One region of the Mumia sp. genome, then DNA from elsewhere that is predicted to be linked to it. Evidence: predicted binding sites of a transcription regulator. Region 1 holds the regulator's gene; each other region holds the start of a gene.

What was found. Region 1 encodes LexA, which represses DNA repair genes until DNA is damaged. Its sites were predicted from a motif close to TCGAACANNTGTTCGA; they were not measured.
Region 2: a site for LexA is predicted at 4,895-4,910, ahead of recA (recombinase RecA). Genes of this name have one in related genera too.
Region 3: a site for LexA is predicted at 3,823-3,838, ahead of ruvC (crossover junction endodeoxyribonuclease RuvC). Genes of this name have one in related genera too.

Annotation. Positions count from the first base shown of each region.
Region 1 is NZ_JARBCJ010000039.1:6,614-16,111, reverse strand. It holds gene PV363_RS06010 (branched-chain amino acid ABC transporter permease) at 1-603, opposite strand, end outside; gene PV363_RS06005 (branched-chain amino acid ABC transporter permease) at 603-1,493, opposite strand; gene PV363_RS06000 (ABC transporter ATP-binding protein) at 1,504-2,223, opposite strand; gene PV363_RS05995 (ABC transporter ATP-binding protein) at 2,227-3,213, opposite strand; gene PV363_RS05990 (ATP-dependent DNA helicase) at 3,450-5,507, shown strand; gene lexA (transcriptional repressor LexA) at 5,572-6,285, opposite strand; gene PV363_RS05980 (hypothetical protein) at 6,565-7,062, shown strand; gene PV363_RS05975 (serine hydrolase) at 7,072-7,908, opposite strand; gene PV363_RS05970 (SelT/SelW/SelH family protein) at 7,905-8,186, opposite strand; gene PV363_RS05965 (beta-eliminating lyase-related protein) at 8,183-9,268, opposite strand; gene PV363_RS05960 (SRPBCC domain-containing protein) at 9,371-9,498, opposite strand, start outside.
Region 2 is NZ_JARBCJ010000001.1:679-10,176, reverse strand. It holds gene PV363_RS00060 (hypothetical protein) at 1-278, opposite strand, end outside; gene PV363_RS00055 (glycosyltransferase family 2 protein) at 383-1,048, shown strand; gene PV363_RS00050 (DUF2064 domain-containing protein) at 1,045-1,707, shown strand; gene PV363_RS00045 (class I SAM-dependent methyltransferase) at 1,728-2,375, shown strand; gene PV363_RS00040 (catalase) at 2,486-3,286, shown strand; gene PV363_RS00035 (catalase) at 3,250-4,740, shown strand; gene recA (recombinase RecA) at 5,040-6,176, shown strand; gene PV363_RS00025 (regulatory protein RecX) at 6,179-6,760, shown strand; gene PV363_RS00020 (M28 family peptidase) at 7,182-7,835, shown strand; gene PV363_RS00015 (CapA family protein) at 7,843-9,252, opposite strand; gene PV363_RS00010 (GNAT family N-acetyltransferase) at 9,289-9,498, shown strand, end outside.
Region 3 is NZ_JARBCJ010000097.1:1,889-11,386, forward strand. It holds partial or broken gene PV363_RS10650 (bifunctional (p)ppGpp synthetase/guanosine-3',5'-bis(diphosphate) 3'-pyrophosphohydrolase) at 1-233, opposite strand, end outside; gene PV363_RS10655 (adenine phosphoribosyltransferase) at 523-1,062, opposite strand; gene yajC (preprotein translocase subunit YajC) at 1,062-1,391, opposite strand; gene ruvB (Holliday junction branch migration DNA helicase RuvB) at 1,457-2,551, opposite strand; gene ruvA (Holliday junction branch migration protein RuvA) at 2,548-3,177, opposite strand; gene ruvC (crossover junction endodeoxyribonuclease RuvC) at 3,174-3,785, opposite strand; gene PV363_RS10680 (CsbD family protein) at 3,984-4,157, opposite strand; gene PV363_RS10685 (hypothetical protein) at 4,250-4,621, opposite strand; gene PV363_RS10690 (YebC/PmpR family DNA-binding transcriptional regulator) at 4,731-5,492, opposite strand; gene pdxT (pyridoxal 5'-phosphate synthase glutaminase subunit PdxT) at 5,555-6,172, opposite strand; gene PV363_RS10700 (hypothetical protein) at 6,169-6,759, opposite strand; gene pdxS (pyridoxal 5'-phosphate synthase lyase subunit PdxS) at 6,763-7,686, opposite strand; gene PV363_RS10710 (hypothetical protein) at 7,789-8,382, opposite strand; gene PV363_RS10715 (glycosyltransferase family 4 protein) at 8,379-9,488, opposite strand; gene PV363_RS10720 (phosphatidylinositol mannoside acyltransferase) at 9,485-9,498, opposite strand, start outside.

The DNA of each region.
Region 1 (9,498 bases):
CCGGCGGAGGTTGAGTGCGAAGAAGAGGGCCACGACCAGGCACATCAGGCCGAGGTAGGCCACGTACTTGGACGACGTCGCGAACTCGCCGGACACCGCGTCGATGAACGACACGAACCACTCCGGCGGTCGCGGAGACGCGACGGTCAGGCCGACCTCGCCGTTGAAGGTGCCCTTGAAGTAGAGGGCGACGCTCGGGAGAGCCACCGCCAGCGCCAGCGTGGCGCCGGCGAGGTACGGCCCGTGCAGCCGTGCCGCGCCGATGCCGACGACGAACCCGACGACCGACGTGACCACGACGGCGACCAGGGCCACCACCGGGAACGGCAACGGCGTCTCCGTGTCGAGCATCAGCGCGGTCGTATAGGCGCCGACGGCCATCAGCGCCCCGTGGCCCAGCGAGATCTGGCCGTTGAGGCCGGTGAGGGCGGTCAGGCCGATCGCCGCGATGGCGTAGTAGGTGAGCGAGGAGAGCTGCGTGTTGGTGTAGCGGTCGGTGGACTCCAGCAGGAGCATGCCCGCGACCAGGACCGCGAGGCTGATGAGGAGGTTGCGGGTGAGGTTGAGGTCGAGCAGGCGCTTGGTGGTGCTGTCGGTCGACATCAGACCCTCCTGGTCTTGGTGCTGGAGAAGAGACCGCCCGGCTTGAGGAGCAGGACGACCATCAGGAGGACGAACGCGGCCAGGGTGACGAGACCCGAGGCGACGTACCCGGAGACCAGGGAGTTCACCAGGCCGAGGAGGAGGCCACCGACGACCGCGCCGACCGGGCTGTCGAGGCCGCCGATGACCGCGGCGATGAAGCCGAAGACGATGAGCGTCTCCATGTAGCTCGGATAGATGAACTGTCCGCTGGCGACCAGGATGCCCGCCACGGCGCCGACGAGGCCGGCGAGCGCCCACCCGAAGGTGAGCAGGTGGGAGACCTTGACGCCGAGGATGCGCGACACTTCTCCGTCGAAGGCCGCCGCACGCATCGTGAGGCCGAGCTGCGTCTTCTGGAAGAGGAGCGTGAGGCCGACGACCACCACACCGACCGTGCAGAGGATGAAGATGCTCGTCGGGGTGAGCGCGAGGTTCGTGTCACCGACCTGGAAGCCGTTGACTCCGACGGGCGACGGGAAGGACTGGTAGTCCGACCCGAAGAGGATCGCAGCCAGCGCCTGGATCGCGACGTACAGGCCCAGCGTGGCGATCACGATGTTGAGCTCCATGCCGCCCTCGAGCGGGCGGATGACGACACGCTCGAGCACGGCCCCGATGAGGAAGCCGGCGGCGAGAGCGATGGCGAACGCGGCCCAGTAGGGGAAGTCGCGGTTGAGCAGCGTCAGCGCGACGTACGTGGTGAACATCGCCTGCGAGCCCTGGGCGAAGTTGATGATCCGGGTCGACCGGAAGATCAGCACGAGAGCGAGCGCGAAGGCAGCGATCACGATGCCCTGGGTGAGTCCGTTGAGCAGGATGTTGAGGAGCTTCTGGATGTCGCCGTTCATGGTGTCCTCCTCAGAACCCGAGGTATGAGTGGCGCAGGGTGGCGTCGTTGCGCAGGACCTCGGCGGACTCGGTCACGACGACCTTGCCGAGGTTGAGCACGACACCGGTGTGCGCGATGGACAGGGCACTGCGGGCGTTCTGCTCGACGAGGAGCACGGTGAGGCCCGAGTCGGCGACCAGCGTGCGGAGCAGGTCGAAGATCTGCGCCACGATCCGGGGCGCGAGCCCCAGAGACGGCTCGTCGAGCAGCAGGAGGGTCGGCCGGGAGAGCAGCGCGCGGGCGATGACCAGCATCTGGCGCTCGCCGCCCGAGAGCGTGTGCGCCTGTGCACTCCGCCGGTCCCCGAGCACCGGGAACAGCTGGTAGGCGTCGTCGAGCGTACGGACCGGAGCCGGGGTGTCGCTCGGTCGTTTGGCGGCCCCGCGGGCGCCGAGGCGGAGGTTCTCCTCGACGGTCAGCTCGGCGATGACGCCGCGACCCTCGGGGACGTGCGCCATGCCGCGGTGGACCATCGACTCCACGGGAGCCCCGGTGATGTCCGTGCCGTTCAGCGTGACGGTGCCCGCCGCGGGGCGTACGAGGCCGGAAATCGTCCGCAGGAGCGACGTCTTGCCGGCGCCGTTGGCGCCGAGGACCGCGGTGATCCGACCGGCCTCGACCGTCATGTCGACGGAGTCGAGCGCACGAACCGGCCCGTAGCTGGTGGTGAGATCGGTGAGGGTGAGCATGCCTCAGCCCTCCTTCGCGGCGGCGCCGGCAGGGGTGGTCGGGAGCGACGCCGTGTCGATCTCGCTGCCTCCGGTCACGTCCGCACCGAGGTAGGCGGCGACGACCTTAGGGTCGTCCTGGATCTCCGCGGGCGTCCCGCGGGCGATGACCTCGCCGAAGTCGAGGACCGTGATCGTGTTGCAGATGCGCATGACGAGGTCCATGTGGTGCTCGACGAGGAGCACCGACATGCGGCCGGTGAGGCGCCCGACGAGGTCGCCGAGCTCGTCCATCTCGCCCTCGGAGAGCCCAGCCGCAGGCTCGTCGAGGAGCAGGAGACGCGGCTCGGCCACGAGGGCACGGGCGAGCGCGACCTTCTTCTGCTCCGGGTAGGGCAGCATCCCGGGATAACGGGGCGCGAGGTGTGCGGCGCCGAGGTCGGTGAGGGCCTGCATCGCCCGCTCGCGAAGCGCCTTCTCGTCACGGCGTCCCCGAGGCAGCCCCAGGGCGGCCGAGGCGAAGCCGCTCTCCGAACGGACCCCCGCGCCCGTCATCACGTTCTCGAGGGCGCTCATGCCGGCAAAGAGCCCGACGCCCTGGAGCGTCCGGGCGATGCCGAGACCTGCCAGGTCGTGCGGCCGGAGGCGGGTGAGCTCGTGGCCCTCCCACGTCAGCGTGCCGGAGTCGGGGCGGACGAACCCGCAGCAGACGTTGAAGAAGGTGGTCTTGCCGGCGCCGTTCGGGCCGATCACGCCGTGGACCTGTCCGGGCTCGACGGTGAGGCCGACGTCGCCCAGGGCAACGAGGCCACCGAACCGTACGGTCACGCCCTCGGCGGTGAATCGGCCGTCGTTCGTGACGGAGCCGTCCGCGGCGGGCGAGGACTCCGCAGAGGCCGTGGTCGAGGAGTCCGCCGAGGCATCTGTCGAGGCATCCGTCGAGGCGGTGGGTGGTCCGGTTGGTGAGCCCCCTGGTGGGGGCTCGGGGGTGGGCTCGATGGGAGGGGTCATGCGAGTCCTTCCGAGGTGCAGTGTCGTGCGGCCGGGGACGGTGGTGTGACCCCGGACACATGGCGGTGTTGCCCGGCGAACGCTACCGATTCGGGGGAACTAAGCAAGCGCTTAGTCGCGGTGGGTGTCCAATTGTTACCGGATGGTGACGCGGGCCACACATCGGGGGTGTCGCGCTGCCGGGGGCCTGTGAGTCGCTCGGCCGTGAGCGGCCGTGCTCTCGGTAGGCTGCGTCGGTGACCTCGTCGATCTCGGACCCGCCCCTCGCGACCGCCGACCCCGGTCGCCACGCCAAGCTGCGTGCGGTGCTCCACGCCGCCGTCGCAGCGGTGGGTGGTGTCGAGCGGCCGGGCCAGGTGGAGATGGCGGAGGCGGTGTCCGACGCGTTCAGCGGAGGTGAGCACCTGCTCGTCCAGGCCGGCACCGGCACCGGCAAGTCGCTCGGCTATCTCGTTCCGAGCCTTCTCCACGATCGCCGCGTGGTGGTCGCGACCGCGACGCTCAACCTCCAGCACCAGCTCGTCGAGCGAGACATCCCCGCCCTCCTCGACGGGGCAGGCGCGGTGCTCGAGCGCACGCCGCGTGCCGCCGTGGTCAAAGGTCGCGGCAACTATGCGTGCCTCCACCGGATCCGCGAAGGAGCGCCCGACGACCAAGGTGTGCTCATCGAGGCACCGAGCGGGTCGCTCGGGGAGGAGGTCGTGACGCTCCGTGCCTGGGCAGAGGAGGAGTCCGACCGCGGAGGCGTCGGCGACCGGGACGCCGCGCCGTCGCACACCGAGCGGGCGTGGCGGCAGGTCAGCGTCCACGCGCGGGAGTGCCTCGGCGCGTCGCGCTGCCCGTACGCGATGGAGTGCTTCGCCGAGGCGGCCCGCGACCATGCGGCCGGCGCCGAACTCGTCGTGACCAACCACGCCCTGCTCGCGATCGACGCGATCGACGGGGTGCCCATGCTCCCTGAGTACGACACCGTGGTCATCGACGAGGCGCACGAGCTCGTCGCGCGGGTGACCCAGGCGTCGACCGCCGAGCTCGCCCCGCCATCGGTGGAGCGGGCGGCTCGCCGCGCCCGCTCGTACGTCCGTGGGCGCGAGGCCGATGACCTCGAGGACGCCTCGGATGCTCTCCGCGAGGCGCTGGAGGTGACGGCGCCCGGCCGGATCGCCTCGCCGTCGGACCAGCTGGCCGACGCGCTGAGCCTCGTGCGCGACGCCGCCCGGGACTGTCACTCGGCGATGCCGAAGGAGCCCAAGGACTCCGGCGACGGTGACGCCGCCCGGCAGCAGGCGAAGGCGATGGTCGACGACGTGCGCAAGGTCGCCGAGCGGATGGCTGCGGCCTCCGAGGCCGACGTGCTGTGGATGGCCGAGCGGGAGGGTGCCCGGGGTGGCAACGAGCTGCGGATCGCACCTGTCGACGTCGCGCTCACGCTCCGCGACAAGCTGTTCGCCGAGAACACCGTCGTGCTGACGAGTGCGACGCTCAAGCTCGGCGGCGGATTCGACCCGGTGGCGCGCAGCGTCGGGCTGTGGGCGTCCGACCGTACGGAGGAGGGCGCGTCCGGCGGTCGCGGTGACAGCGGCGGGGACGATGACGGCGACGGGTCACCGGCGTCGTACGCCTGGCGTGCGATCGACGTCGGGTCGCCGTTCGACTACGCCAAGCAAGGCATGCTCTACGTCGCGCGGCATCTCCCTCCGCCGGGACGCGACGGGATGGGTGCCGCGGCCCTGGACGAGATCGTCGATCTGGTGCGAGCCGCCGGTGGGCGCACGCTCGGGCTGTTCTCGTCGCGGCGCGGCGCGGAGGCGGCTACCGAGGCCGTGCGCGAGCGGATGCCCGACGTCGAGGTTCTGTGTCAGGGTGACGCGCAGCTCCCCGAGCTGGCGAGGCGGTTCGTGGAGGACCCGCGCACGTGCCTGTTCGGCACGCTCAGCCTGTGGCAGGGGATCGACCTGCCGGGGGAGACGTGCCAGCTGGTGATCATCGACCGCATCCCGTTCCCCCGCCCGGACGACCCGTTGATGAGCGCGAGGCAGCGGCTCGTGGAGCGGCACGGCGGCAACGGTTTCATGCAGGTCGCCGCGACCCACGCCGCGCTCCTGCTGGCGCAGGGGTCGGGGCGCCTGATCCGACGCGCCGACGACAAGGGCGTCGTCGCCGTGCTCGACTCACGACTGGCCACCGCGCGGTACGGCAGCTTCTTGGCGTCCTCGATGCCGCCGATGTGGCGTACGGTCGACCGCGAGCTCGTGCTCGGCGCGCTGCGGCGCCTGGACGCCGGAGCGTCCTGAGCGCCGCAGCCGCTGACGGTCTCGCCTGCGCGGGTCTCGACGAGGTTGGTCTCGCCTGCGCGGGTCAGACCCGCCGCATGACTGTCGTGACCTTGCCGAGGATGGTGGCGTCGGTGCCGTCGATCGGGTCGTATGCCGGGTTGTGCGGCAGGAGCCAGACCTTGCCGTCCTTGCGCTGGAGCGTCTTGACGGTGGCCTCTCCGTCGAGAAGGGCGGCGACGATCTCGCCGTTCTCCGCGGTCGGCTGCTGCCGGATCACGACGTAGTCTCCGTCGCAGATCGCCGCCTCGACCATCGAGTCGCCGCGCACCTCGAGCATGAAGAGCGTGCCCTCGCCGACCAGCGTGCGGGGGAGGGGCATGACCTCCTCGACGCGCTCCTCGGCGAGGATCGGGCCGCCGGCGGCGATCCGGCCGACCATCGGGACGAACGCGGGCTCCGGGCGGGAGTCGCCCGCGCCCGTCTCGTCGAAGCCGAAGTCGACCGCGTCACCGATCGACCGGCGCGCCGCGAGGATGTCGGGCAGGAAGACCTCGATCGCGCGGGGGCGGTTGGGGTCGCGGCGGACGAAGCCGTTGCGCTCGAGCACCTTGAGCTGGTGAGCGACGGAGGAGACGCTGGCGAGACCGACGGCCGCGCCGATCTCGCGCATGCTCGGCGGATAGCCGCGTTGCTCGAGCGACTCGCGGATGATCTCGAGGACGCGGCGCTGACGCGGAGTCAGCCCGCTCGCGTCCGGCGGTCCGTCGGGGAGCTCGGAAACCTCGGCCTTCGTCATGGCCCTGACACTAGACCGCGGCGCCGGTGTGATCAAACATATGTTCGATCGTGTCGGCGTGTCGTGATGAAGTCGTCCTCAGGCGCCCATCTGGCGGACACGTCGAAAGCATGTTCGAACGGTCCTTCCAATTCTGTCGGTCGGTGTGATTAGGTTCGTACACATGTTCGATCGAACGCACGTTCGGCAACCCGCTCGGTTTCCGGTCCGGATGCACGAGCTGATCCGCCGCCTCGCTTCGGTCGGCAGACCGTACGAGTCCGAGAGATGGAGGACACGATGAGCACCGTCCGCAGCACCCTCGAGCGTCCCGTCGCCGACCGCACCGTCGTCGCGATCGACACGCCGCTGATGCGCTGCATCGAGCGGCACCCGGCGGGCCGGGGGATGCGCGGCGACCGTCGGTCCGCTCCGCGACCAGGCCCGCGGCCCGGGCCTCGGCCTCGTCGGCAGCAGCCGGCCGACCGCACCCGCGGTCGATCGGGCTACCGCCTGACCCGCCGTGGTCGGTTCGTCGTCTTCATCGCAGCCCTGATCGCGATCGCCGGCCTCACCGTGGCTCTGGGTGCGCGGGTCATCGCGACCTCCGAGCAGGCCGAGCCCGTCCCCAGTCGCGTGGTCACGCTCGAGCCAGGGCAGACCGTGTGGGACCTCGCCTCAGAGGCCAACCCCGAGGGTGACATCCGGTCGACCGTCAAGGACATCGCCGATCTCAACTCGTTGACGAGCGCGGGCGAGGTCACGGCAGGCGAGACGATCTACGTCCCGATCTACTGAGCCCGAGCCCTACTGGGTCGACACGCCGCGGTCGTCGGTGACCACCTCGCGCAGCCAGGTGCCCAGGGCGTTCATGGCGCGCAGGACGTGGTCGCGTACGGACGGCTCGGCGCCGTCGCTCCACTCGGCGATGGCCGCGTAGGCGACGGTTTGGGCGGGACCCGAGACCACTCCGGTGTCGGCTCGCACGTCGGAGGTCGTGCCGGTCTTGTTCCAGAGCACGATGCCGCGGTCCGGATCGGTGTGCGCGAGCGGATCCAGCCCGAAGGCGTTCGCGACCATGTAGAGATCGGTGTTCGCCGCGAGCCATCCGCTGACCCGTTCGCTGATCCCGGGCGAGAGGATCTCGCGACGGTGCAGACCCGCACAGAAGCCGGCGAGGTCGGTGGCGCAGCCGACGGACAGGGCCGGCGGGTGCTCGGGCCCACGGTCGTCGCGCACCCGGTCGAGGAGCCGGCTGCGCTGCATCCCGATGCGTTCCGCCGTGGCAGTCACGGTGTCGAGACCGAGACGACGAAGCAGGACGTTGGTCGCCAGGTTGTCACTCACCGCGCCGATCAGTGCACACACGTCGGTGACGGGCAGCGTGTCGGTGGCGAGCCGATACCAGAGGCCCGAGTCGGCGACCCAGTCGTCGGCGCTGCGGCTGAGCTGCTCGGCGGGATCGATCCGCTCGGTCGCGATCTGGTGTGCCGCCTCGACGAGCAGCACGAGCTTGCCGATGCTCGCCGTGGGCAGCACCAGCGCCGGCTGGATGGCCGCGAGCACTTCGTCGCTGTCGGCATCACGCACCTCGAGGGACCAGCGGACGGAGTCGTCCGGCCGGGGGAGAGGCGGCTCGCTCATCGATCGCGGTCCGCGTGCCCGAGAGGTCGGTCCGGATCGATGTGGTCCCGGACCCGGCGCTTCAGCTCCGCCGCGTCCGGGAAGCCGCCGTGGACGGCGCGGTCCCACACGACGTCGTCGTCGACCGTGATCCGGAAGACGCCTCCGGTCGCGGGCACGAGCGTCACCGAGCCGAGCTCGGTCCCGAACGTGCTCAGCAGCTCCTGGGCCATCCATCCCGCGCGAAGCAGCCACTGGCACAACGTGCAGTAGGTGATCTCGACGCGGGGCTGCGTCATCCGAACGCCTTGTGCAACGCCGTAAGGAATGCTGCGACGTCCTCCTCGGTGGTGTCCCACGAGCACATCCACCGGGACTCGACGAGGTCCGGGTGGGATCCCGCGCGCCAGTCGTAGAACGGGTGCTCGACCCGTACCGCGTCGGCAACCGCCCGCGGAAGCGTGGCGAAGACGACGTTGGCCTGGGTCGGGTTCGCGACGTGCAGCAGCGGCGCCCCCGACTCGTGTACACGTCCGTCCCGTGCGAGCTCGTCGGCCAACGCGTCGACGCCGGCGCGCAGCTGCGTCGCCCGGGCGTTGGCTGCGGTCGCGTTCGCGAGCCAGAGATCGCGCTCCGGATCGAGGAGTGCGGCGAGCTGCGCGGAGACGTACCGCATCTTCGACGCCAGCTGCATCGACATCTTGCGGATGAACTCGATCCCGTGGACTGCGCCCGGGTTCAGGACGACCACCGCCTCGCCGAGGAGGATGCCGTTCTTCGTGCCGCCGAACGACAGCACGTCGACGCCGAGGTCGGTGGTGAGCGCGCGGAGCGAGAGGCCGAGGTGCGCGGCGGCGTTCGCGATCCGTGCCCCGTCGACGTGGACGCTCATCCCATAGGCGTGCGCGGTGTCCACCAGGCCACGGACCTCGTCGGCCGAGTAGACGGTGCCGAGCTCGGTGGACTGCGTCAGCGACACGGCCAGCGGCTGTGCGCGGTGCGGGTCGCCGAGGTTGATCGTGTACTCGCCGAAGGACTGCGGGACCATCTTGCCGTCCGGCGCGGCGACCGGGAGCAGCTTGATGCCGGCGACACGCTCGGGGGCGCCGTTCTCGTCGGTGTGGAGGTGCGCGACGTCGGTGACGATCGCCGATCCCCAACGGGGGAGGAGAGCACCGAGGGAGACGACGTTGGCGCCGGTGCCGTTGAACACGGGATACGCCTGGGCCTGGTCGCCGAAGTGGTGCCGTACGAGCTCGGTGAGTCGTGCCGTCCACCGGTCCTCGCCGTAGGAGACCGCGTGCCCGTCGTTCGCCGCAGCGATCGCCTCGAGGATCGCGGGATGGGCGGGGGCGTAGTTGTCTGATGCGAACGCTGCCACGTCCGCCAGCCTAGTGCCGCCGCCCGCTTTCCCGATGTGACGGGTTGTGCACCGAATCTTCTGCGGAAAGGGTGCGGAACCCATCACATCGGGGGCGGAGTCTCAGGAGTCGGCGAGGAGCTTCTCGAGGCGGACGAAGCCCTCCTCCATCCCGCCCTCCATGCCGGACTCGACCATCCCGTCGCGGTCCTCGACCGAGGCGAACGCGCTGATAGCGTCCATCCGGGTCC
Region 2 (9,498 bases), on a different contig from region 1:
ACGAACAGCGCGCCGAGATAGACGGGCCAGCGCAGGGCCGACACGCGCGGCCACGCGAGGAGGACGACCAGCGCGACGGCGAGTGGGAGCCATGACGTCGCGGTGAGCCGTGGCATCCAGTTCGCGTGAAGGGGCGGGAAGCGGGGGAGACCCGAGATCCCGTTGTGCACGAACGTGCCCGTCACGGCCGGCCAGAGCATCGCTGCGGCGACGAGCACGAGCCCTGTCGCGGCGCCCGCGAGGGCGGTTCGGCTCCGACTGTCGGGGCGGCTGGTCATCTGGACACCGTAGGCGTTGGCGCAGGCCTCGGGCACGGTGCGCGGGCGCGGCTGACGCCGTCGTCGACCCGGACGGATCGGACATCTCGCCCTAGGGTCGGACCATGACGGATGCGCGCGTGTGCGACCTCGTGGTGCCGTGCCGCGACGAGGCGCGGGCGCTCCCGGAGGCGCTCGCCCACGTGCCGGAGCGGTTCTCGGTGATCGTCGTCGACAACGGCTCGCGTGACGGCACGGCAGAGGTGGCGCGGGAGCTGGGCGCTCGTGTCGTCCACGAGGCCGTCGCGGGGTACGGGGCCGCCGTCGACGCGGGGGTTCGCGCGTCGCGTGCGCCGTACGTCGCTGTGATGGACGGCGACGGCTCGATGGACGCCGCCGACCTGGACCCGCTGCTCGACGCGGTGCTCGCCGGGCGGGCGACGATGGCGCTCGGGCGACGTCGACCCGTCTCCTCAGGTGTCTGGCCGTGGCACGCGCGGGCCGGTACGACACTGCTCGCTGCCTGGATCCGCCGATCCACCGGGCTCGCGCTGCACGACCTGGCGCCGATGCGGGTGTGCCCCCGCGAGGACCTGGTGGCGCTCGACCTGCGGGACCGGCGGTTCGGCTACCCGCTGGAGCTCATGCTGGGGGCGGCTCGCGCCGGCTGGACGGTGGAGGAGCACGACATCGCCTACCGCGCGCGTGCGGCCGGGACGCGGTCGAAGGTCAGCGGGTCGGTGCGGGGGACGGTGCGGACCGCGCTCGACTTCGCGAAGGTCATGAGATGACCGCGTCGACGCTGCTGGTGGTCGCGAAGGCGCCGGAGCCAGGGGTCGCGAAGACCCGCCTGGCCGGACGGACCGGAGCCGACGTCGCGGCGCGGTTCGCGGCGGCCGCCTTCCTGGACACGCTGGAGACCGTGTCGGTGCTCGGCTGGCCGGTGGTGGTCGCCCCCACCGGCGCCCACAACCCGGCAGCCCCCGGTGAACACCGCCCTGCCGCGTGCGCGCCGCACCGGGTGGTCGCCCAGCGGGGGACCACCTTCGGCCAGCGCCTGGTCAACGCTCACGAGGACGCCGACGCAGGCGCCGGGGTCGTCCAGATCGGCACGGACACCCCGCAGGCGACGACCGCCGACCTCATCGCGGTCGCGGACGGTCTGCAGTCCCACGAGGCCGTGCTCGGCCCCGCCGCCGACGGGGGCTGGTGGGCGCTCGGGGTCCGGTCGCCGCGCTGGGCTCGGCCCCTCAGCGACGTCGCGATGTCGCGATCCGACACCGGCGCCCGGACGTACGCGGCCCTGACGGCGGCAGGCGCGCGGGTCGGTGACGCGCCGGTCCTCACTGACGTCGACACGTGGGAGGACGCGCTGGCCCTCGTACGCACCGCCCCGAGGAGCAGGGCCGGGCGCGTGATCGCCGAGCTCGTCGCTGGTGGGGTGTCATGACCCTCTCCGAGGAGCGCCCAGTGACGGTACGGCCGCCGATGTCGTCGGGGGCGGTCGTGGACGCCGCCTTCCGCGGGGCGGCGGTCGAGATGGTCACCGCTCGTGGGACGGTCCTCTCGCTCCCGGTCGCTCGGTGGCGGGGTGAGGCGACCGAGTCCGACCGGCAGCTGTTCGTCGACCGGTGTGACGGGCCGACCCTCGACGTGGGCTGCGGGCCCGGCCGGCTCGCCGGGGCGCTCGCCGGACGCGGGGTGCACGCGCTGGGTCTCGACATCTCCGCGGAGGCGGTTCGCCAGGCACGCGGGCGTGGGGCGGCCGCGGTGCGCGGGGACGTGTTCGGCAGCGTCCCCGCGGCAGGGAGATGGCGGCACGCCCTGCTGGCCGACGGCAACATCGGCATCGGCGGGGACCCCGTCCGGCTGCTTCGGCGCGTGAGCGAGCTGGTCGGAGCCGGGGGCAGCGTGCTGGCCGAGGTCGAGTCACCCGGGGTCGGAGTCCGGAGCCACCACGTCCGTCTTCGTGCGGGTGGCCGCGAGAGCGCCCCGTTCGCCTGGGCGCGGGTCGGGGTCGACGGGATCGGCGCCGTGGCGCGCAGGGCGGGTCTGGTGTGGTGCGGTCTGCGCCTGCACGGGGGCCGGCGAGTCGCGGAGCTCGCGGTCGAGGAGTGAGCGGCCGCCGTCCCGCTGCTGGTGGTCAAGCTGGCCACCTGCGACGGCGATCGCCGCGGGAGATAGTGGGGACAAGGCCGCGACGCGGCTATCGACCACCGAGGAGTCACATGGATCTCAAGCAGCTGGCCAAGGAAACGTTCGACCGGATCGCGCACGGCGTCGCCGGAAGCACCGACCCCGCGATCCCCGGAGCACCGGGGCCGGAGCCCGCCAGTCTCGCTGAGCCCACAGAGCCGAGGCCACCGTTGCCGCCCAAGGCCGACCAGAGCGCCCCGGCGACCCGCACCGCCACCGGCGTGGAGACCGGCGCACCCGTGACCGCCCGGTCGCAGCAGGAGACCTACCTGACGACGTCGACCGGTGTCCGCCTTCGTGACACCGACCACTCCCTCAAGGCAGGGGAGCGGGGCCCGACGCTGCTCCAGGATCACCACCTGCGGGAGAAGATCACGCACTTCGACCACGAGCGCATCCCCGAGCGCGTGGTGCACGCCCGCGGTGCCGGCGCGCACGGCGTGTTCGTGGGCTACGGCACCGCCGACGCGGTGTGCAAGGCAGGGTTCCTGCGCGAGGGCGTCGAGACACCCACGTTCGTACGCTTCTCGACCGTGCTCGGCTCGCGCGGCTCGGCGGACACGGTCCGTGACACGCGAGGCTTCGCGACCAAGTTCTACACCGACGAGGGCAACTTCGACCTCGTCGGCAACAACATCCCGGTGTTCTTCATCCAGGACGGCATCAAGTTCCCCGACGTCATCCACGCCGGCAAGCCGCACCCCGACCGGGAGATCCCCAGGCGCAGAGCGCCCACGACACCTTCTGGGACTTCGTCTCGCTGCACACCGAGGCGCAGCACCACACCATGTGGAACATGTCCGACCGTGGCATCCCGCGCTCCTACCGGATGATGGAGGGCTTCGGGGTCCACACCTTCCGCGTGGAGAACGCGGCGGGGGAGACCTCGCTGGTGAAGTTCCACTGGAAGCCGCGCCTCGGCGTGCACTCGCTGACGTGGGAAGAGGCGCAGATGATCGGTGGCATCGACCCCGACTTCCACCGCCGTGACCTCTATGACGCGATCGAGGCCGGGGCGTACCCCGCCTGGGAGCTGGGCCTGCAGGTCTTCCCGGACAACCCCGAGCAGGTCTTCGAGGGGATCGACCTCCTCGATCCGACCAAGATCGTGCCCGAGGAGCTGGCGCCGGTGCAGCCGGTCGGCCTGATGGTGCTGACCGCGAACCCGACCAACTTCTTCGCCGAGACCGAGCAGGTCGCGTTCCACGTCGGCCACCTGGTGCCCGGCATCGACGCGACCGACGACCCGCTGGTGCAGGCGCGGCTGTTCTCGTACGTCGACACGCAGCTGACTCGGCTCGGTGGGCCGAACTTCAACCAGCTCCCCGTCAACCGGCCGCACACCGAGGTCAACGACATGTTCCGCGACGGCTTCCACCAGCACGCGGTGCACGCGGGCGTGGCGCCGTACAAGCCGAACTCGCTCGACGGCGGGTGTCCGTTCCACGCGGGTGCCGACGTCGAGGGCTCGTTCGAGCACCTCGCGGTGCGGGTGGCCGAGGGCACCAAGGTGCGCGCCCAGCCCGCGTCGTACGACGACCACTACAGCCAGGTGCGGCTGTTCTGGAAGAGCATGACGCCGGTGGAGCAGGAGCACATCATCCGTGCCTACACCTTCGAGCTCGGCAAGTGCTACGAGCAGGCGATCAAGGAACGCCAGCTGCAGTGCCTGGCCAACATCGACCCGGTGCTCTGCCAGGAGGTCGCGACCGGCCTCGGGCTGCCGGCGCCGTCGCCGACGGTCGAGCTGATCGAGCCCGTCACGAGTCCTGCGCTGTCGCAGGTGGGCGAGCCGTGGCCGGCCGACGGCCGGATGGTCGGCATCGTGGTCGACCCCCAGGGTGACCTCTCCGGTGTCGAGGAGGTTCGTACGGCGATCTTCACGGCCGGCATGGTGCCGCTGGTGATCGCGCCGCACGGCGGGATGATCGGTGACGGCATCGCCGTGCAGCGTACGTTCGCGACCGCTCGGTCCGTGGAGTTCGACGCCGTCCTGGTCGCCGGAGCCCCGGTGCCGGCCCCGGACGCCCTGCCGAACCGCGACGAGAAGGCGGGCGCGGCCGACACGGTCACCATCGATCCGCGCGTCGTGCTGCTGGTCGAAGAGTGCTTCCGGCACGCGAAGGTCATCGGTGCCTGGGGCGCCGGTACGGCCGTGCTCGACGCCGCCGGCTACGTCGGCGGACCGGGCATCGTCCGGGGTGAGAGCGGCGCCGAGGTGCTCGGCCAGGTCCAGGAGGACATGGCTATGCACCGGGTGTGGGAGCGGTTCGCCGTCTCCGTCTGACCTGTCTGAACCGACGTCGGCCCCCGGCCGTGACGCTGAGCCGTGCTGCTCAGCACCTCACGGACGGGGGCCGACGTGTCGGTTCCGGGGGGATCGGTGGCGAAGACATCCCCAGCGCGGTCGACACGCGACACTCGGCGTGTCGGTAGTCGCATCGAACACGTGTTCGGACTAGAGTCGTCCCCAGGTCGACGAGCAGGCCCGGACTCCACAGCACACGTGCGAGACGCACGAAGTGTCGGTGCCGGCCCCTAACGTCGTAGATGACCGGCGGATACGAGAGACAAGGGACCACGCTGATGGCTGCTGACCCGGGCAAGGGAGCACCGAAGGACCGCGACAAGGCACTCGACACGGCAATGGCCCAGATCGAGCGTTCGCACGGCAAGGGATCGGTGATGCGCCTCGGCGAGCGTGGCAAGATCCCGATCGAGGTCATCCCCACCGGGGCGACCTCGTTGGACATCGCCCTCGGCATCGGCGGGCTCCCGCGCGGCCGGATCGTCGAGATCTACGGCCCAGAGTCCTCCGGCAAGACGACCGTCGCCCTCCACGCGGTGGCCAACGCACAACGCGCCGGTGGCATCGCGGCGTTCATCGACGCGGAGCACGCGCTCGATCCCGACTACGCCAAGGCCCTCGGTGTCGACACCGACGCCCTCCTCGTGTCCCAGCCGGACTCCGGAGAGCAGGCGCTCGAGATCGCCGACATGCTGATCCGTTCCGGTGCGCTCGACATCATCGTCATCGACTCCGTCGCCGCTCTGGTGCCACGCGCCGAGATCGAGGGCGAGATGGGTGACAGCCACGTCGGTCTGCAGGCTCGACTGATGAGCCAGGCGCTGCGCAAGCTGACCGGCGCGCTCCATGGTGCCGGCACGACCGCGATCTTCATCAACCAGCTCCGCGAGAAGATCGGCGTCATGTTCGGCTCGCCCGAGACCACGACGGGCGGCAAGGCGCTCAAGTTCTACGCCTCGGTCCGTCTCGACGTGCGACGGATCGAGACGCTCAAGGACGGCACCGACATGGTCGGCAACCGCACCCGCTGCAAGGTCGTCAAGAACAAGATGGCCCCGCCGTTCAAGCAGGCCGAGTTCGACATCATGTACGGCCAGGGCATCAGCCGAGAGGGCAGCCTCCTCGACGTCGGCGTCGATGCAGGCTTCGTCCGCAAGGCCGGCGCTTGGTACACGTACGAGGGCGACCAGCTCGGCCAGGGCAAGGAAAACGCGCGCAGCTTCTTGCGTGACAACCCCGACCTCGCCAACGAGCTCGAGAAGCGGATCATGGAGCACCTCGGCATCGGAGCCACGGTGGACGAGCCGACCGACGCCGTGGCCGCTGACGCCGTGGTCGCCGGTGCGGCCGCGGGGACGCGTGCAGGTGCTGCGGGCAAGTCAGCCAAGGCCGGCAAGGCTGCGGTCGACTTCTGAGCATGGCGCGCACGCAGCGCTCGGGATCCTGGGGCCGCCGGGATCCCGAGCCGGACGCCGACCGGGACCTCGGTCCGGAGCCCGACCACGAGGCCGTGGCACGCAAGATCCTCCTGGACCGGTTGGCTGAGCGTCCGCGATCCCGAGCGGAGCTGGCCGCGCAGCTCGCGCGGCGCAACGTTCCTGACGAGATCGCCGAGAGGATGCTCGACCGGTTCGAGCAGGTCGGGCTCGTCGACGACGAGGAGTTCGCCCAGCTGTGGGTGCGCTCCCGGCAGCAGTCGCGTGGCCTCGCGGGACGGGCGTTGGCGCTCGAGCTCCGGCGCAAGGGGATCGACGACGAGATCGTGCGCGACACGATCGACACCCTCGACCCGGAGTCGGAGGAGGACGCCGCCCGTGCCGTCGTCCGCAAAAAACTCCGCTCCATGCGCAATCTCGACGAGCAGGTCAAGGTGCGACGACTTGTCGGTGCGCTCGGTCGCAAAGGCTATGGCCCCGGCATCGCCTACCGGATCGTCCGTGAGGAGGTCGGCGCGGCCGACGACTCGATGGAGGCCGAGGGCTGGCAGGACGGCCCCTGACACGTCGGACGGCCACCCGCCGACGTGTCAGCATGGAGCGGTGCGCACTGCCGTCGTCGGTGTATCGCTGGTCCTGCTCCTCGCCGCGTGCAGTGCGAGGGAGGCCGACGACGAACCGTCCTCGCCAGGCCCCGCGCCTGCGACCTCGAGCGGTCCGTCAGCGGGGAGCTCGTCGCCGGCGAAGCCTCCGGGAGTAGCCCCGAGGGATACCGGCTCGCCCGGTGGCCCGGGTGAGCCGGGCACGGACGCCCCGTCCCCGGGAGAGCCGCCGAAGCCGGTCGCGCCGACGGCCGACGGATCGGCGATGCGGGCGGCCATCCGGCACCTGGCAATCCGGGTCGGTCCGCGAGAAGCCACCACTGCGGCCTTCCGCCAGGCAGCAGGCTGGTTCGGCGGGGAGATGCGGCGGCTTGGCTACACCGTGACGGAGGAATCGTTCGCCGTACCCGCTGGAGACTCGTGGGGGACGCCGGTGAGTGCGGGCGACTCCGTCAACGTGATCGCCGATCCGCCGGGCTTCGACGCCTCGCAGCCGCACCTGGTCGTCGGCGCCCATCTCGACACCATCGCGGTGTCGCCGGGGGCCGAGGACAACGCGTCCGGCGTGGCCGTCGTGCGTGAGCTCGCCCGCTTGGCGAGTGCGTACGGTACGAGGCTCCCCGTGCGGCTCGTCGCCTTCGGGGCCGAGGAGCCACGCGGTCCGGGTGACAGCCTGCACCACTTCGGGTCTCGGCACCGCGTCGCCGCGATGAGCGGCCCCGAACGCGCTGCGGTGCGGGCCATGGTCTCGCTCGACCGCGTGGGAGTCCGGGGTCGGACGGTGCCGGTCTGCGACGGCGGGACGAGCAACGGTCGCGTCGTCCGCTCGCTGGTCGCCGCGGCCGGCGGGATCCCGACGAGCACGTGCGAGGACCGCGCCAGCGACCACTGGTCGTACGAGAAGGCCGATGTCCCGGCCGCCCGGCTCGGAAGCATCCCGTATGCCGGATACCACTCCGCTGACGACCGCTCGGGCGTGGTGGACGATCGGCAGCTCCGCCGAGTCGCGACGATCGTCTGGCGCTGGATGCGATGAGGAGAGGTCAGGGCAGGGCGTAGGGACCGGTGCTGGTCTCCCACGCGGTCCTGAGGACGGTCTGCCCCCTCGCGCCCTGGACCGGGCGCGGCGTGAAGTCGTCGTCGATCACGTACGGCACCAGCTCGATGCCCTTGAGCTCGCCGTCCCACAGCACGAGCTCGAGGACCGCGCCCTCGCGGGTCCGCCGCTGGAAGTCCATGTCGAACACGAAGTTGCCGAGCGAGTGCACCACCAGCGTGTCACCGACCTGCTCGAGTCCTTGGAGCCAGTGCGGATGACCGCCCACCACGACGTCGGCGCCCGCCTGAGCGACCACGCGCGCGACGCGGCGCTGGGACGGCTCCGGCAGGTTGGTGTATTGAGTGCCCCAGTGGGTCAGCACGACCACCGTGTCGACCCGCGCGGCCAGCGAGCGGGTCTGAGCCTCGAGTCGTGCCAGTCGTCGCTCGTCCATCGGTCCGGTGCGGGGAGGCATGTCCAGTCGGCTCGTGCCCGGGCTGGTTGCGGTGGCAGCGGGCGTCTCGCCGATCGAGTCGACGGCGAGGAACCCGACTGACGTGTCGCCCCGCTCGATGATCACCGGGCGCTCCGCCTCCGTGCGGTCACGACCGGCGCCGACGTACGGGAGGCCACTGGAGCGCAGTCGGGCGAAGGTGTCGAGCATGGCGCGCTCGCCGAAGTCGCCGAGGTGGTTGTTGGCGAGGCTGACGAGGTCGAACCCCGCCGCCCGTAGGCCTCGTCGCACCGACGGATCGCCGCCGAAGGAGTCACCGCCCTGGGTGGGCGAGCCACGCCGTGACAACGTCGACTCCAGGTTCCCCACCGTGATGTCGGCACCCGCGAGGCGGCTTGCAAGCCGTCGGAACACGGCCGTGGGGTCGTCGGCCCGCCGGAGGAGGGACCCCACTCGTCGTCCGAGCATGATGTCACCCGTGATCGCGACGGTGACGACCTCGGGCTCGGGTGCGGGGGAGGCCTGCGGGGTCGTCAACGGATACGCCGCGGGGTGCCGGATCGGGTCCTTGCTCTCGACACGCACCGTGCGCACCGTCTCGTCGACGACGGACGCGGAGACATAGCCGACGGCATCCGGGTCGAGGCGGACCGCAGCGACGACGGCGGCAGCATCGGCGAGACGGTCGGCCGCCGGGACGTCGGAGCGGTCGGTGACCAGTCGGAGCTCGGAGGGTGGGCCGGTGCTGAGGAGCCGTAGTGCGCCCTCGTGAGTGAGGACGCGCAGGGGAGAGTGGTGATGGGTGACGAAGACCGGCGCGGCACCGGTCTCGGCCCGGGGCGAGGGCGCGGCGGACGTCGGTCGGTCCCGAGTCGGCGACTGCGCCGGCTCCGGAGCAGGTCCGATCGTGCACCCGACGGCGAGCAGGAGCACTGAGAGGGTCGACGCGGTGCGTCCCATGTCCTGAGGGTACGGCGGCGTCGTACCCTCAGGGCCATGTCCGACGCCGGATCACGCGGGATCGCCTTCCGCGCCATGCGCGAGCCGGATCTGGCGATGCTGGTCGGCTGGAGGAGTGCCCCTCACGTGCTCGCGTGGTTCCGTGATCCGCCGAAGGACGTCGATGAGGCGCGCGCACGGTACGCCGAGCGGCTCGCCGGAGAGCACCCGACATGCATGTGGGTGGTCGAGGTCGAGGGTGAGCCG
Region 3 (9,498 bases), on a different contig from region 1:
GTCGGCGGGGTCATGCCCAGCTCGGCGAGGATCGTGGAGACCGCTAGCGGGTGCGTGATGTAGGGGTCGCCGCTCTTGCGCTTCTGACCGCGGTGCATCTTGGCCGCGATCCGGTAGGCACGGACGATCGCCGCGGTGTCGGCCTTGGGGTGGTTGGTGCGGACGATTCGCAGCAACGGGTCGAGAACGACCGGGTTGTCCGAGGACGACCGTCCACCACCGAGCCGGGCCAGACGGGAGCGAACCCGCGCGGGAGTCGGGACGGACTCCTTGCGGGGCTCAGACTCGGTACGAGCGCGATCGGCCACGTGCACCTCCCCTTCCATCGTAGGCCCGCCATCTTAGGGTGCCGGGACCAACGACATGGAAGGCGGTGACGCGAGCTGGGGATCAGCCGAAGAGGACACCGAACGCGGTGGCGCCGCCCGCGAGGACGAGGGCGATCACGACAACGATGGCGACCAGCTTGGTGCTCTCAGGGCTCACGCTGACAATCCTAACCGGCGGCTCGGCAGTGCCGGGTCAGTACGTCCGCAGGGCACCGAACCGCTCCGGGTCGAGCCGCGCCCGTCCGCCGAGCGCGCTGAGCTCCAGGACGACGACGTTGGCGGCGGCCTTGGCCCCGGCCTGCGCGATCACCGCGTCGACCGCGGCCATGGTGCCCCCGGTCGCGAGCACGTCGTCGACGACGAGCACGCGATCTCCGGGGGCGATGGCGTCGGTGTGGATCTCGACCGTCGCCGACCCGTACTCGAGGTCGTAGTCCTCGGCGTACGTCGTCGACGGCAGCTTGCCGGCCTTGCGTGCCGGGACGAACCCGGCGCCGAGGGCCACCGCGACCGGCGCCCCGAAGATGAAGCCGCGCGCCTCGATCCCGACGACCTTGTCGATGTCGGTCCCGGCGAGGTCTCTCCCCAGCGATGCCAGGGAGTCGACGGTGGTCCGGAAGCCCTCGGCGTCGGCCAGCAACGGCGTGACGTCACGAAACGTGATCCCCGTCTCCGGCCAGTCGAGGATGTCGCGGACCAGCGAGTCGAGCATCTCGTCGAGCCCGAGCGGCATCAGACCTTGCCGTCCTCATCCTCGATCGGACGGGTCTCGACGACCTCGTGGGTCGCGGTGCCGGCGTCGGTGCCGTCGATGATCTTGGCGACGACGTTGCGGTGGACCTCGATGTCGACACCGGGGGCGATCTCGAGCGTCATCGTCTCGTCGTCAAGAGCCTTCACCGTCCCGAAGACGCCGCTGGTGAGCATGACGCGAGAGCCGACGACCACGCGATCCTGCATGCTCAGGAACTCGCGGCGACGCTTGCCCTGCGGGCGGATGATGAAGAGATAGAAGATGGCGACGAGCAGGATGATCGGCAGCAGTGCTGCGAGGTCGTTCACGGGTGGCTCCAGCCAGGTCGGTGTCAGGGGGCTTCGTGGTGCGGGACGAGTCTAGCCGGAGCCCGTCAGTCCAACGGCAACGTGGGATCGGCGGTCGTCGTCGGTGGAGTCAGCCCGAGATGCCTCCACGCGGCCGCCGTCGCGACGCGTCCCCGGGGCGTGCGGGCCAGGAACCCCTGGCGTACGAGGAAGGGCTCGGCGACCTCCTCGACGGTCTCCCGCTCCTCGGCGACCGCGACGGCGAGGGTCGAGACACCGACCGGCCCGCCGCCGAAGCTGCGGCACAGCGCGTCCAGCACCGCACGGTCGAGACGGTCCAGGCCGATCTGGTCCACCTCGTAGAGGTCCAGCGCGCGGTGGGCGATGTCGAGGTCGACGACCCCGCTCCCCCGGACCTCGGCGTAGTCGCGGACCCGGCGAAGGAGCCGGTTGGCGATCCGTGGCGTGCCGCGCGACCGCGACGCGATCTCGAAACCGCCCTTGGGTGTTGTCTGGACGCCGAGCAGCGCTGCGGAACGGTCGACGATCCGGTGGAGCTCGGTGGCCTCGTAGTACTCCAGCTGCGCGGTGAACCCGAACCGGTCGCGCAGCGGTCCCGGCAGCAGACCGGCTCGCGTCGTCGCGCCGACGAGCGTGAACTGCGGGATCTGCAGCGGGATGGCCGTCGCTCCTGGACCCTTGCCGATCACGACGTCGACCCGGAAGTCCTCCATCGCCATGTAGAGGAGCTCCTCGGCGGGTCGTGACATCCGGTGGATCTCGTCGACGAACAGCACGTCGCCCTCGTTGATCCCCGACAGGATCGCGGCGAGGTCTCCGGCGTGTTGGATCGCGGGCCCGCTCGTGAGCCGCAGGGCCGTGCCCAGCTCGGCGGCGATGATCATCGCCAGGGTGGTCTTGCCGAGCCCGGGAGGACCCGAGAGCAGGACGTGGTCGGGCGTACGACCGCGCGCCCGCGCCGCGGTCAGCATCAGCGCGAGCTGCTCGCGGACACGCTCCTGCCCGATCAGCTCGTCGAGCGACCGAGGGCGCAGAGCCGCCTCGTACGCCTGCTCGTCGGAGACGACGTCCGGGCCGACGAGCCGCGCTTCGAGCTCGGCCCGCTCGGCCGCCTCGAGCCGGCTGGTGTCCTGCTCCTCCATGCCGATCTCCTCCCTCATGCCTTCGAGAGCGTACGGAGGGCCGCGCGCAGCAGGACGGACACGTCGACCGCGCCGGTCCCCTCGATCTGCTCGGTGGCGACAGTGACCACGGCGGCGACCGCGGACTCCGCCTCGCGGGTGCTCCATCCGAGCCCGACCAGGGCGGCGTGCACCTGAGGACGCCAGTCCGCGTCGGCGGGCGTCGAGGCAGGTGCGGTCGCGGTCGCCTGGGAGACAGCCGCCGCAGCACCGAGACGGTCCTTGAGCTCGAGCACGATCCGCTGGGCTCCCTTGCGCCCGATGCCGGGGACCTTCGTGAGCGCGACGAGGTTCTCCTCGGCGACCGCACGGCGCAGACCCTCGGGGCCGAGGACCGCGATGATCGCCTGCGCGACCTTGGGGCCCACGCCGCTGGCGGTCTGAGCGAGCTCGAAGGTGTCACGCTCGTCGTCGTCGGCGAAGCCGTACAGCGTCATCGAGTCCTCGCGCACCACGAGGCTGGTCGAGACCTGCGCCTGCTCACCGTGCCGGAGGTCGGCCAGCGTGCCCGGCGTGCACTGCACGAGCATCCCGACCCCGCCGACGTCGAGGACGGCGGAGTCGAGGGCGGTCGAGGCGACGGTGCCGCGGACGAAGGCGATCATCGAGGCTTCCTCTCGGGGAATCTGGGGTTGGTGCGCGCAGCGCCTGGGATGCGGGAACGGATGGGCTCGGCGGCCGTCCGCATCGGACCTGACGGGCGTGCCGCGGCGGCGAGGGCGTCGTCGAGCCGGCTGACCGACGTGCCGCGCCAGACGTGGCAGATCGCGAGGGCGAGCGCGTCGGCGGCGTCGGCGGGGCGCGGCGCCTCGACCAGGCCGAGGATCCGCGTGACCATCGCCGTGACCTGCGCCTTGTCGGCGCGACCGTTGCCGGTGACCGCCGCCTTGACCTCGCTCGGGGTGTGGAGGACGACGGGGAGGCCGTGGCGGGCTGCGACGACCATCGCGACCCCGCTGGCCTGGGCGGTGCCCATGACGGTCGAGACGTTGTTCTGGCTGAAGACCCGCTCGATCGCGACCACGTCCGGCCGGTGCGTGGCGATGGCTTCGGCCAGGCCGCGTTCGATCGCGAGGAGCCGGTGGGCGACGTCGTCGGCGGCCGGCGTACGGATCACCCCCACCGAGACCGCCCGCAGAGCGCCCCCCACGCGTCCGTCGACCACGCCGACCCCGCACCGCGTCAGGCCGGGGTCGACTCCGAGAACACGCATCGCGCCGGCGGTCATGCCACCTCGCGGAGGACCCGCAGCGAACACATGTTCGACACCCTAGTCGCACGACGGACGAGTGTGGCGGCGACGCGCCGAGGACCCGTACGAACGACGAGGCCCCTCCACGGCGTACGTGGAGGGGCTTCGTGTCGTAACCTCCACGGCGTACGTGGAGGAGACTTGCGCCGAGCGCGGCGGCTACTTCTTGAAGGCGTCCTTGACGTTGTCGCCGGCCTTCTTGAAGTCGGCCTTGCTCTGGTCGGCCTTGCCCTCGGACTCCTGCGACGTGTCGCCGCGGAGCTTGCCGGAGGCCTCCTTGGCCTTGCCCTCGACGTCCTCGGCCAGGTGCTTCAGCTTGTCATCCAGACCCATAGCACTCACTCCTCGAGATCGGGTTCGGGTGGTGCCCCGACCTTAGGACGGATCGAGCGCGGGCGCAGATCGCCGTGGCGGGCGCAGACCTATCACGACGACGAGCCCTCCCCCATCCCGGGCGCCTGCCCTGGGTGCCCCCACCCTCCGGTGGTGCCAGGGCCAGGCGGCGGCGCGTACGGAGCCTGCGACACGTCGTCGCTGGTGCTCACCGTCAGGGGTAGCGCGTACACCGCGTCGCCCAGCTCTCTGATCCGGGCCTTCGATGTCGCGCGTCCCGGGGCCGGCTCGACGTGCACGACGACCCCACCGCGGGTGACCACGAGAGGGCGCCGGCCCACCTCGTCCGTCGGAGCGACTCCCTCGCCCGCCAGCTCGGGCATCCACGGGAGCGGATCGGGGGCCGCGCCTCGCCGACGTCGTGCGATCCGCCACATGATCCCGCCGGGCCTCAGGATGTCCATGGCCCATCCTGGCACGTCGGCAGCTCGGGCAGGCGGGTTCGCCGCGAGCCTTCCGCCCGGCACGGGAGAATCCCTCCGCCCCGAGCCGGGCAGAAGGTGGAGCGGCGTGTCAGCCGACCTGCGCCATGACCTCGTCGGAGGCGTCGAAGTTGGCGAACACGTTCTGGACGTCGTCGCAGTCCTCGAGGGCGTCGATGAGCCGGAGGACCTTGCCGGCCACGTCGGCGTCGACCTCGACGGTCATGGACGGCACGAACGACGACTCGGCGGAGTCGTAGTCGATCCCGGCGTCCTGGAGAGCCGTGCGCACCGCGACCACGTCGCCGGCCTCGCTGATCACCTCGAACGAGCCGTCGTGGTCGTTGACGTCCTCGGCGCCCGCGTCGAGCACCACCTCGAGGACGTCGTCCTCCGCGAGCGTCTTGCCGTCCTGCTCGGCCGGGACGATGACGACGCCCTTGCGGGAGAACATGTAGGACACCGAGCCGGGGTCGGCCATGTTGCCGCCGTTGCGGGTCATCGCCGTCCGGACCTCCATGGCCGCACGGTTCTTGTTGTCGGTGAGGCACTCGACGAGCAGCGCGACACCGCCGGGGGCGTAGCCCTCGTACATGATCGTCGTGTAGTCGACCCCCGCGCCGTCGAGACCGCCGCCGCGCTTCACGGCGCGGTCGATGTTGTCGTTGGGGACCGACGACTTCTTGGCCTTCTGGATCGCGTCGTAGAGCGTCGGGTTGCCCGCGGGGTCAGGCCCGCCGGTGCGTGCGGCGACCTCGATGTTCTTGACCAGCTTGGCGAACATCTTGCCGCGCTTGGCGTCGATGACCGCCTTCTTGTGCTTGGTGGTCGCCCACTTGGAGTGGCCAGACACGGCACTCACCTGCTCTCGCTGTTACGACGGCGTACGGCCGCGGCTCGCGACCGCCCTCGATCCTAGCGGCTGGCCACGCCGCCGTTCGCGTGCACCGACCGGACGAACATCTGGTGGAGGCGGTGGTCCGACCCGAGCTCGGGGTGGAAGGACGCGGCGAGCAACGCCCCCTGCCGCACCACGACCGGGCGGCGCCCCTCGTCGCCGCGGTCGACCGCCGCGAGGACCTCGACACCGGGACCGTGGCTCTCGACCCAGGGACCGCGGATGAACACCGCGTGCAGCGGGTCGTCGAGGCCCTGGACCCGGAGATCGGTCTCGAAGGAGTCGACCTGCCGGCCGAACGCGTTCCTCCGCACGGTCATGTCCATCCCGCCGAAGGTCTGCTGGTCGTCGGTGCCGCCGTCGATGCGGTCGGCGAGCAGGATCATGCCGGCACAGGTCCCCAGCACCGGCATGCCCGACCCGATGCGCTCACGGATCGGGTCGCGGAGCTCGAAGGCCCGCGACAGCTTGTCGATGGTGGTCGACTCCCCGCCCGGCACGACAAGGGCGTCGACCGCGTCGAGCTCGCTCGGCCGTCGCACGGTGGTCGCCTCCGCGCCGCTCGCCGCGAGCATCCGGAGATGCTCCCGGACGTCGCCCTGAAGGGCGAGGACACCGACCCGGGGCGCACTCACGCGTCGGTGAGGCGACGGTGCCAGAACGCCCGGACCTCGATCCGTCCTTCGTCGAAGTGCGCCGCGAGACCGGCAGCGTCCAGCGTCGCGACGACCGCGGAGCACAAGGGGTCGCCGTCGGCGATGTTGGCGGAGTCGGGGTGCCACACGTTGACCTCGAGCATCCCGTGATCGACGGCGTGCCAGACATCGGACGGCGTGAACCACACGATGCCTCGGAGCGCGCTCCCCGTGGCTCCCCCGGCCGCCTCGCGCACGACGCCGGCCGCCGCCCAGTGGTCGTCGACGCCCTGGAGCACGACGAAGCCAGCGGCCTCCAGTGCCTGGAAGGCCTCCTGCAGCGCGTCGTAGTCGGTGCGCGCCGGCCAGCCCGACTGCTCCTCCGCGAGCGCCGCGCGCTCGTCGTCGACGAGTCGCTGGGCCTCGGTCCGGGCCTTCGTGTCAACCAGCCCGGCATCCTCGCGTGCCGCGATCTCGACCTCGGTGACGCAGGCAGCGCGCTCGGTGAGGCCGGCGCGTACGAGGACCCGGGCGTAGCTCCGCAGCGCGTCGGCGTCGGTCAGGCGCGGTGCTGAGAAGAAAGGCACCGTTCACCAGCCCCGCTCGGCCAGCCGGTGCGGCTCGGGGAGGTCGGCGACGTTGATGCCGACCATCGCCTCGCCGAGCCCGCGCGAGACCTTGGCGATGACGTCGGGGTCGTCGTAGAAGGTGGTGGCCTTCACGACCGCGGACGCGCGCTCGGCCGGGTTGCCCGACTTGAAGATGCCCGAGCCGACGAACACGCCCTCGGCACCGAGCTGCATCATCATGGCGGCGTCCGCGGGCGTCGCGATGCCTCCCGCGGTGAAGAGCACTACGGGCAGCGCGCCCTTCTCGGCGACCTCGCGGACCAGCTCGTATGGCGCCTGAAGCTCCTTGGCCGCCACGTAGAGCTCGTCGGCCGGAAGCGTCTGGAGACGGCGGATCTCATCACGCATCGCCCGCATGTGGGTCGTCGCGTTGGAGACGTCGCCCGTGCCGGCCTCGCCCTTGGACCGGATCATCGCCGCACCCTCGGTGATGCGACGAAGCGCCTCGCCCAGGTTGGTCGCGCCGCACACGAACGGCACCGTGAAGGCCCACTTGTCGATGTGGTGGGCGTAGTCGGCGGGTGTGAGGACCTCGGACTCGTCGATGTAGTCGACGCCGAGGGACTGCAGCACCTGCGCCTCGACGAAGTGGCCGATGCGCGCCTTGGCCATCACCGGGATGGAGACGGCCTCGATGATGCCGTCGATCAGGTCGGGGTCGCTCATGCGGGCCACGCCGCCCTGGGAGCGGATGTCGGCGGGCACGCGCTCGAGGGCCATGACCGCGACGGCACCGGCATCCTCGGCGATCTTGGCCTGCTCGGCGTTGACGACGTCCATGATGACGCCGCCCTTGAGCATCTCCGCCATGCCGCGCTTCACGCGTGCGGTGCCCGTGCCCTCCCGGGACACGGCCGGTGTCGGGGCAGTCGGGTTCTCGGACATCGTTCACCTCGGGGCCTGGGACGCGGTGCGCCCGCTCGGACATTGGCCTCATCGTACGACCGTGCACCGACGCCGGAGCGGTCCCGCCACGAGGTGAGCCGATCAGCCCTGCTGCTGCCCCATCTCGGAGGAGGCCACGGGGCGCTCGTGCGCGACGAGGTGCGGCGGCGGCGTGTCGTCGAAGTCCATCCGATTCGGCCACGGCGCGTAGCCGGCGAGCCTCGCCCACCGTACGATCCGCTTGCGCCGCATCCGCTGGGTGCGGGCGACGAGGTCGTCGTGGAAACGGTGCGCCAGCTGGACGCGTTCGCACGCGTCGCCGAGGTCGGCCAGCAGCTCGGCCTGCGGCTCGTCGGCGGCCGCCCACAGCGCGTCGACGTCCTCGGCGTCACCGAAGACGGTGCGCATGACCTCGCTCAGCGCCGTCTCCCGCTCGGCCTGGTCGCTCTTGCCGATCGCCGCGCGCGAGGCATCGGCGGCTTCGACCGCGACCAGGGCGCTGGCAGGGTCCAGGACTCCGCCCACCGCGACGTTGCGCAGGCACGTCGACCGGTCGAGGAGCTGACGGTCCAACGAGGCCTGGGCGGTCGCCAGACGGATGTGCAGCCGGTCGAGCCGGCCGGCCGTCGTCGACAGCGCGACCGTGATCGCCGCGACCACGGCACCGACGACGAGGATCCACTCGAGCGTGCTCATCCGACGCTGCCTCCTCCGAGGACTGTCTCGTACACACGGACCACCTGCGGCGCGACCACACTCCAGTCGTACCGCCGGACCTCGCGTCGCGCCAGGTCCGCACGTGCCTGACGAGCCTGGTCCTCGAGCGTCGAGACGAGGGTCTTGGCCAAAGCCGCGGGGTCCTCGTTGGCGAAGAGGGCACCGAGGCGGCCGTTCTCGAGCACGTCCGCGAACGCGCGGATGTCGCTGGCCACCACTGGTGCGCCCGCCGCCATCGCCTCGATGAGGACGATGCCGAAGCTCTCGCCACCGGTGTTCGGCGCGACGTAGACGTCGGCCCGGGCGAGCAGCTGGGCGCGCTCGGCGTCCGAGACCCGCCCGACGACCTCGACGTGGTGGCGCAGCCCCTCGGGGACCATCGCCGACCCGACCTTGGGGTCCCCCGCCCCGGCGACGACGAGACGGAGGTCAGGGAACCGGTCGACCACCGGCGGCAGGGCGCCCAGCAGGACGGGAAGACCCTTGCGTGCCTCCTCGAACCGCCCCAGGAACAGCAGCTCCGTGCGGCCGGTGGTCCCCGCGCTCCGCGGTACGGCGTCGAAGTCGTCGACGTAGAGGCCGTTCGGGATGATCACCGAGTCGCCGCCCTGGTACTGCTCGACCACGCGGTGCGCCTCCCGCGAGACCGTGATCCGCGCGCTGAGCTTCTCCATCGCCGGGCGCAGCAGCGACTCCGTCGCCGCGAGAGCGCGCGAGCGGCCGATGGAGGTGTGGATCGTCGCGATCGAGACCCCGGAAGACAGGCTCAGCGCCACCAGCGAGACGCTCGGCGTGGCCGGGTCGTGGACGTGCAGCACGTCGAAGCGGCCGTCGCGCAGCCAGCGTCGGGTGCGGGCCATCGCCATCGGCCCGAACGACACGCGCGCGACGGCACCGTTGTAGCGGACGGGCACGGCGCGGCCGGCCGGTGTCACGTAGTCGGGCAGGTCGTCGTCGTCGGCGGCCGGCGCGAGCACCGACACCTCCACGCCCAGCCCTCCGAGCGTCCGGGAGAGGTCCAGGACGTGGTTCTGGACGCCGCCGGGGACGTCGAACGAGTACGGGCAGACCATCCCGATCCTCATCGCACGCCTC